DNA from 2 places in the Streptomyces sp. NPDC002742 genome. Region 1 is predicted to be linked to the other one. Evidence: riboswitches for the same ligand, from Rfam matches in the RefSeq annotation. Region 1 holds a riboswitch; the other holds the start of a gene.

Evidence for each region. Region 1 has a riboswitch for cyclic di-AMP ahead of ACFYW8_RS25220 (peptidoglycan DD-metalloendopeptidase family protein). Riboswitches for the same ligand answer to the same signal wherever they lie in the genome.
Region 2: it holds a riboswitch for cyclic di-AMP, as region 1 does, so the genes downstream of both, ACFYW8_RS08960 (peptidoglycan DD-metalloendopeptidase family protein) here and ACFYW8_RS25220 (peptidoglycan DD-metalloendopeptidase family protein) in region 1, are expected to answer to the same signal.

What each region holds. Positions count from the first base shown of each region.
Region 1 covers NZ_JBIAQF010000014.1:67,746-71,901, forward strand. The annotation lists gene ACFYW8_RS25210 (TetR family transcriptional regulator C-terminal domain-containing protein) at 1-163, shown strand, start outside; gene ACFYW8_RS25215 (SGNH/GDSL hydrolase family protein) at 340-1,125, opposite strand; gene ACFYW8_RS25220 (peptidoglycan DD-metalloendopeptidase family protein) at 1,473-2,390, opposite strand; cyclic di-AMP (ydaO/yuaA leader) riboswitch at 2,395-2,552, opposite strand; gene ACFYW8_RS25225 (tyrosine-protein phosphatase) at 3,186-3,983, shown strand; gene ACFYW8_RS25230 (DUF6126 family protein) at 4,006-4,122, opposite strand; gene ACFYW8_RS25235 (helix-turn-helix domain-containing protein) at 4,152-4,156, opposite strand, start outside.
Region 2 covers NZ_JBIAQF010000004.1:349,407-353,562, reverse strand. The annotation lists gene ACFYW8_RS08970 (pitrilysin family protein) at 1-68, shown strand, start outside; gene ACFYW8_RS08965 (pitrilysin family protein) at 65-1,453, shown strand; cyclic di-AMP (ydaO/yuaA leader) riboswitch at 1,670-1,829, shown strand; gene ACFYW8_RS08960 (peptidoglycan DD-metalloendopeptidase family protein) at 1,842-2,606, shown strand; gene ACFYW8_RS08955 (GntR family transcriptional regulator) at 2,801-3,493, shown strand; gene ACFYW8_RS08950 (HPr family phosphocarrier protein) at 3,720-4,001, opposite strand.

The DNA of each region.
Region 1 (4,156 bases):
GAGCGCGGCACTCAGACTGACGGCGCTCCTGGACGGACTGGCCGTCCAGATGACGGCGTACTCGGGAGCCGTTTCACGGGCGCGGACCCAGGAGTGGGCGGACGAGGCCCTCGCCCGTGAACTGGGCCTTGAGCGCGAGGCGTTGATGGCGGCGGTGCGCTAGCACGCCTGCTGGGCCCGGCGCTGCGCCGCGCGGCGCTGCCCCGACGGCGAGCACGGCCGAGACCCGGAGGGGGAGGGTTCGAACCCGAACCGCCCCGGACGCCGGTGCGGGTCCCGGCCGCTCGACCCGGCCGGGACCCGCGCCGTCCGTGGTGCCTTGACCGGGTCGGTCCCGGCTCAGGCCACCGACTCGATGCGCATCTTGATGTCGTCCGGTGACAGGGTTCCCTTGGCCGCCACGTGATCGCCCGAGGACTCCCCGCGCAGTCGCCGTCCGATCCACGGCACCAGATATTCGCGCGCCCACTGGATGTTGTCGCGGCGCATCTCCAGCGTGCCGCGCGGCGGGAGGGGCGGCCAGGGCTGGTCCGGGTCGGCGGGTACGTCGAGGCCGAGTACCTGTCCGGCACGGAGCGCCACCCGGGTGTGCCCCTCGGGCGAGAGGTGCAGTCGGTCTCCGTCCCAGGCGCGGCGGTCCTGGATCGTCTTCAGGGACCAGAGGTCGAGGACGGGACAGCCGTAGCGGTCCGCGATGGCCCGCACATGTCCGTTGTAGGTGGCGATCTTGCCGCGCAGATGCTTGAGCACGGGCACGTCACGTGTGTCGAAGCCGGTGGTCACCATGACCGTGCCGACGGCGGAGGTGAGATCGGAGATCGCGCGCTCGAAGCGCTCCGCGACCTCGTCGGGGTCGGTGCCCGGGCGGATGATGTCGTTGCCGCCCGCGCAGAACGAGACCAGGTCGGGGCCGAGCTCCTTGGCCTTCAGGAGCTGGGACTCGACGATCTGGTCGAGCAGTTTGCCGCGCACGGCGAGATTGGTGTAGTTGAAATCGCCTTCGGGTCGCCGGTCGGCGAGAAGTACCGCGAACCGGTCGGCCCAGCCGACGAACGCCCCGTCGGGCCCAGGGTCGCCGACGCCCTCGGTGAAGCTGTCCCCCACCGCCACGTACGACCCGATCACTGATCTGTCGTCACTCTTCGAATCGTCTGCCACATCGACCCATAATTCACCTCTGGATGTGAGCTACGCGACCGTAGGGAAGGGTTGACGGACGGTGAGATAAGCCACTCGCCAAGCGTTGGTCAACTCTGGAATAAGACCCGGAACACGGACGTTGAAGGAGCGATCACCCACGGGCCGGGAAATCACGGGAAATCACCGGGCAGCGGTCAGGCGCCTGGTTCGACAGTGGCCGGGTGCCTCACACCGGGAACACCGAAGGCCGGACCCCGGGATCGTGGGTCCGGCCTTCGGAGGCTGTCCTGCCGTCAGGAGCAGGGTGAGCGTCTGGAGCTCAGGGTGAGGCGTCAGCCGACGGCGACACCGTGCGAGCGAAGGTACGCGACCGGGTCGACGTCGGAGCCGTAGTCCGGCGTGGTGCGGATCTCGAAGTGCAGGTGAGGTCCGGTGACGTTGCCGGTCGCGCCGGAGAGGCCGATCTGCTGGCCCTCGGTCACGGTCTGCCCCGCCGAGACGGACAGGGACGACATGTGGGCGTACTGGGAGTACTTGCCGTCGGCGTGCTGGATGACGACCTGGTTGCCGTAGGCGCCGCCCCAGCCCGCGGAGACGACGGTGCCCGCGGCTATGGACTTGATCGTGGTACCGGTGGGAACCACGAAGTCCACGCCCGTGTGGTAGCCGCTGGACCACATGCTGCCCGGCACCTTGTAGCCGGTGCCGACGGAGCTGCTCTCGACCGGCAGGGTGTAGCCGGAACCGCTGCCGGCGGAAGCGCTGTCGGGGGCAGCGGTGTCGGGGGCCGGGGTCGCCTGGTCGGTCTTGGGCGCCGGGGCCGTCGTGCGGGTCGCCGTGTGCGTGGCCGTGTGCGTGACCGTGTGAGTGGCGCCGACGAAAGCGGCCTTCTTGCCGAGCGACAGCTTCAGACCGGGGTGGATCAGCGACGGGTCACCGCCGATGGCGGAGCGGTTGTCGGAGTAGATCTTCTTCCAGCCGCCGCTGACGTTGTGCTCGTCGGCGATCTTCGAGAGATAGTCGCCGGACTTCACCGCGTACGTCTTCGTCGTGGCGGCCTTCCCGGCGACGGGAGCGGCGGTGGCGGCCTTCTCGACGTGCTGCGCGACGGCGGCGGCCGGGGTCGCGGCGTGCGCGCCGGTGGCTCCCATCAGCGGCAGCGCGAGTGCGGCGCCACCGGTTCCGGCCACGGCGATCGAGCGGGTGAAACGGAGGGACTTGGGACGGCGGTGCTTACCCTTCGCGGGCATGACGTTTTCCTCTCCGGCGCCTGCGGGGTGAGCTGTCGGGTGCGGGCTGGAGATGCCCGGCCACGCTGCTGCGTGGCTGTACCCCTAGCCTGTTCCGGAGACCGGACCAGGCGCGGAACCTGTGGGTCCCCCGCTCCTGCCATGTACGGGTGAGTGTGCGGATTCCGGACGGCGGCAGGATTGGGCGTCCGTCCGGATTGAGGCAGAACGTAGGCGAGATGAGAGCGCGTCGACAACTACGCGCTTCTCCCGTTCGTCCACCTTTCTTGATCCATGCGGAAATTGCCGTCACCCTCTGTGGAATGACGATCTTTCGGGCATCCCAACCCGCCGGGAAATGCGGGCGGGTTGGAATTCGAGGACGGCAACGCATCGTCACGAATATGACGCTCCTCACGCGACTCGACCCAGGCTGCTTCATTCCAGGGCCAGTTGTAACGAAGGCGCCAATTAGGGACAGAACAGCCAGATGCGGCGCAGGCGGATAATCATCACATCTGGATTCCAAGGTGGGTCGACTCGCAAAAACGGCACGCCCCAATGCCGCATCTCGCAACAATTCACCCCGGCATACACGCGCGACCGGAGGCGGCGGGCGACCGGTGAACACATTCGAACACGTGTACACATAAAGCGTCGCCGTCAAGGCCGTATCTCCTGAGACGAGACGCCTGTGGACAACTCATTGCCTCAGGAACCCATGTCGTATCGTCGAGAGCGCCAGCCGGACACAACTGCCGACGAGCGACGCCGAGTCCACCAGGCGACGCCGACGGCCGAATGGGAGGAGCCCCCGTGACGCAGCAGGTCCCGTCGACCGAGCCCGAGCTCGGCGGAGTGCGCAACTTCCGCGACGTGGGCGGCCTGCCCACCGCGGACGGCCGACGAGTGCGCTACGGGCACCTGTTCCGCAGCGGCCACCTCGCGCACGCCACGGAGGAGGACGTCGCGTTCCTCGACTCCCTGGGACTCCACACGATCTTCGACTTCCGTAATGCCGCGGACCAGAAACTGGAGGGCCCGGACGTCGAACTGCCGGGCGTACGGAACGTGAACCTCCCGCTGACCGACCCGGCGGCCGGCGGCGAGTTCTGGAAGATGGTCCGCGAGGGCGATCTCGACCAGCTGCGGGGGCTCCTCGGCGACGGCAAGGCAGCGAACCGCATGATCAACTCCTACCGCGCGATCATCAAGGAGCGCACGGCCGAGCACTCCCAGGTGCTGCACGCGCTGGCCGAGGACAGCGCGCCCGCCCTGATGCACTGCGCGGCCGGCAAGGACCGCGCCGGACTGTCCATCGCGATCACCCTCCTCGCCCTCGGCGTCGAGCGCGACGCGATCGTGGCCGACTACCTGGAGTCGAACGCCGCGCACCGCCGCTACAAGGTGCACCGCAGCAACACCTCGGCCGCCGCGTACTCCCCGGAGGTGATGGAACTGCTCAGCCCCCTGTTCGACGCGCGCGCCGAGTACCTGACAGCCGCGTTCGAGACGATCGAGGAGACCTGGGGCAGCGTCGACGCCTACCTGGAGCAAGGACTGGGGATGACGCCGGAGCTCCGGGAGCGTCTGCGCGAGCGGCTGCTGGACTGAGCCGCTCGCCCGGTCTGCGGTTCTACTGGTTGTGCGCGCCCAGCGTGAAGAGCAGATAGATGAAGGCCGCGAAGAGGTGGCCGACGGCGACGTAGATGATCAGCCGCACCCACAGGGCGCGGGGGAACTTCTCCTCCATGGAGCGGCTGCGGGGTTCCGTGGGTTCGGTCATG
Region 2 (4,156 bases), on a different contig from region 1:
CGACCACCGCCGAAGCCGCCGACGCGGCCGACCTGGCCGACGAGACCGACGAGGAGGCGGCGAAGTGACCGAGCTCGCCACCATGGACTTCCACCCGCAGCCCCAGGCCGGCAGCCCCAAGCCGTGGGCCTTTCCCGCCCCCCAGCGCGGCACCCTGGACAACGGTCTGACCGTGCTGCGCTGCCACCGCCCCGGCCAGCAGGTCGTCGCCGTCGAGGTGATCCTGGCCGCGCCACTGGAGGCCGAGCCCGCGGGCCTGGACGGCATCGCCACGATCATGGCGCGCGCGTTCTCCGAGGGCACCGACAAGCACTCGGCCGAGGACTTCGCCGCCGAACTGGAGCGCTGCGGCGCCACGCTCGACGCGCACGCCGACCACCCCGGCGTACGGCTGTCCCTCGAAGTGCCGGTCTCGCGCCTGGCCAAGGCGCTGGGCCTGCTCGCCGACGCCCTGCGAGCGCCCGCGTTCGCGGACAGCGAGGTCGAGCGGCTGGTGCGCAACCGGCTCGACGAGATCCCGCACGAGACGGCCAACCCCGCCCGTCGTGCCGCAAAGGAGCTCTCCAAGGAACTGTTCCCGGCGAGCGCGCGCATGTCGCGCCCGCGCCAGGGCACCGAGGAGACCGTCCAGAAGATCGACTCCGCGGCCGTACGCGCCTTCTACGACAAGTACGTACGCCCCGCGACGGCCACCGCCGTCGTCGTCGGTGACCTGACGGGTGTCGACCTCGACGAGCTGCTCGGCGACACGCTGGGCTCCTGGACCGGTTCGTCCGCCGAGCCGCGTCCCGTGCCGCCGGTGAGCGCCGACGACACCGGCCGCGTGATCATCGTCGACCGCCCCGGCGCGGTCCAGACGCAGCTGCTCATCGGCCGGGTCGGCGCCGACCGGCACGACCGCGTGTGGGCCGCCCAGGTGCTCGGCACCTACTGCCTCGGCGGCACCCTCACCTCACGCCTGGACCGCGTCCTGCGCGAGGAGAAGGGCTACACCTACGGCGTACGGGCGTTCGGCCAGGTCCTGCGCGCCGCGCCGGACGGCACGGGTGTCGCGATGCTCGCCATCAGCGGCTCGGTGGACACCCCGAACACCGGTCCGGCGCTCGACGACCTGTGGAAGGTGCTGCGCACCCTCGCGGCCGAGGGGCTGACCGACGCGGAGCGCGACGTCGCCGTGCAGAACCTGGTGGGTGTCGCGCCCCTCAAGTTCGAGACGGCGGCAGCCGTCGCGAGCACGCTCGCGGACCAGGTCGAGCAGTACCTGCCGGACGACTATCAGGCGACGCTGTACCGGCAACTGGCCGCCACCGGCACCGTGGAGGCCACCGCGGCCGCGGTGAGCGCCTTCCCGATGGACCGGCTGGTGACCGTCCTGGTGGGCGACGCGGCGCAGATCGAGGAGCCGGTCAAGGCTCTCGGAATCGGTGAAGTCAGCGTGGTGGCCGCCGAGTAGGGGCCGTGCGACGGAGGAGGGCCCTGGTGACCGAAGAGTCGTCAGGGCCCTCCTGCGTCCCGCGAAAGGCCCCCAAGATGTCCGTATTCGTGCGGGAGTTGCCCTTCTGCCCTGTGGGATGCGTTACAAAAATCGTGATCCGTTTGTTGTTCGAATGACACCCCGTTTAGCGTCGGTCCGGCTGTTCGTCACGCAGTGCGCCGCGCCCGCGGCACCGGACAGTCATCGCCGAGTCCCCCATGGCGCGAGTCAGGGGAGCCGGGGACCCACACGTAGTCCCTGGGGTGAATCGGACGCCCTCTTCGGAGGGGGTCCGTAGGAGACCTTCCTGCTCCGAACCCGTCAGCTAACCCGGTAGGCGAGAGGGAAGGAAAGGATCAGCCCCTACATGGCGTTCACCTGTGGCACCGGCAAGCATCGTCGAACGAGCCGGGTGCACAGCACCACCACGACCGCCGTCGGGGTCGCGGCGCTCACCACGACCGGTGTGATCGGAACCCTGGCCGCCCCCGCGTTCGCGGCGGAGGCCTCCGTCGAGCAGACCGGGCTGACCCAGGCCGTCACCCTCGGAGACACGGTCGCCGACCAGATCGACGCCCAGGCCTTCGCGCAGCAGCGCGCCGCCGACGAGGCCGCCGCGCGGAAGCAGGCCGAACAGGCCGCGCGCAAGTACGCCGCGGAGCAGGCCGCGAAGTCCCGCGAGGCCAAGGAGCGCGCCGCCCGTGAGGCCGAGCGCAAGCGCCTGAACACGTTCGTCATCCCGATCACCGGTTCCTACGTCTCCACCGGTTACCAGGCCAGCAGCAGCCTCTGGTCCTCGGGCAGCCACACCGGCGTCGACTTCCACGCCGCGTACGGCACCTCGGTCCACGCGGTGGGCTCCGGCACCATCGTCACGACCGGCTGGGGCGGCGCCTACGGCAATCAAGTAGTGATCAAGATGCACGACGGGACGTACACCATGTACGGCCACCTGTCGTCCATCGGCGTGTCCGTGGGGCAGACGGTCACTCCGGGGCAGCAGATCGGCCTCTCCGGGGACACCGGCAACACCACCGGACCGCACCTTCACTTCGAGGCCCGTACGACCGCGGAGTACGGCTCGGACATCGACCCGGTCGCGTACCTGCGCTCGCACGGAGTCAACGTCTGACGACCGCTTCGCGGCTTCTCACCGCTTTCGATGCCCCGGCTCACCGAGCCGGGGCATCGTCGTTTCCGGAGGCGTCTGTCCAAAAAATATCCATGGATTCAGGCCCGCCATCGGAAATTCAGGCTTCCTGCAATAGAGTCACTGAACAAGCGTCAATCGATGGCGTTTCGCGGGGATTAAAGCGGAGGTCGGTCATGCGTATTCCGGCGCACTCGGTATGCACGGCGATCCGTGACGACATCGTCGCGGGTGTCTACGAGCGCGGCGGCCGGCTCACCGAGGAACTGCTCGCGCGGCGCTACGGCGTCTCGCGCGTCCCCGTGCGCGAGGCCCTGCGCACCCTGGAGGCCGAGGGCTTCGTGGTCACCCGTCGGCACGCGGGCGCGTGCGTCGCGGAGCCCACCGAGCAGGAGGCCGCGGACCTCCTGGAGATGCGCATGCTGCTGGAACCACTGGGTGCCGCGAGGGCCGCCCAGCGGCGTACGGAGGCCCACCTCAAGGTGCTGCGGGGCCTGGTCAGGCTGGGCCAGGAGCGTTCCAGGAGAGGCCACAGCGAGGATCTGCGTTCCCTGGGCGGCTGGTTCCACGAGACGCTCGCACAGGCGTCCGGCAGTCCCGCGCTGACGTCCACGCTCGCCCAGCTGCGTCACAAGATCGCCTGGATGTACTCGGTGGACGCTCCGGCCAACCCCGCGGAGTCCTGGGCGGAGCACGGCGGCATCGTGGACGCTGTCGCCCGCGGCGACGGCGAGCGGGCCCGCGCGATCATGGCCCTGCACACCGAGCGCGCGACGACCGCGCACCGGCTCCGATTTCCCGGCGGCGACCGGCCGGACCGTGTGAGAAGTTCGCAACATCCCGTAAACATGATGGGCCAGCGTCATTAACACGGGCGCCGTATACAAAGAGGGATATTCGGCGGGGGCTTATTTCTGATGCCCTTTTATTCGTGTGTCCGGAATTTCGGCGCGCGCTATTCCCGTGACGGCGGCACCAGGGCCCGCGGGTGTCGCCGCGGGAATTCCTGAGCGGGGTGCGGAAAACGGCTGAGCCGCGCCGCCCGGAGAAGGGGGGCGCGGCTCAGCCGCGTGTGGTCCTGGGTGCCTTGTGGGCTCAGACGGTCTCGGGGAGCTCGTCGAGACCCTCGGCGACCAGCTTCGCCAGACGGTCGAGAGCGGCGTCCGCGCCCTCGGAGTCCGACGCGAGGACGATCTCCTCGCCGCCCTGGGCGCCCAGGCCGAGGACCGCGAGCATGGAGGCCGCGTTGACGGGGTTGCCGTCGGACTTGGCGATCGTCACGGGGATGCCGGAGGCCGTGGCGGCCCGGACGAAGATGGAGGCGGGGCGGGCGTGGAGGCCCTCGGTCCAGCCGACGTTGACGCGGCGCTCAGCCATGTGATGCTGCCCTTCGGGTGTTCAAGGTTGTCTAGACCAGTGTTCCATATCGTGAGGCGTGCCCGGACGGACCGGGTTCCGCCCGCGGCGGCGCCGGTCCGCGGCCCCGCTCCGGCGTCCGTCACCTTCAGACTGCCTCGCGCCGTTGTCGTACG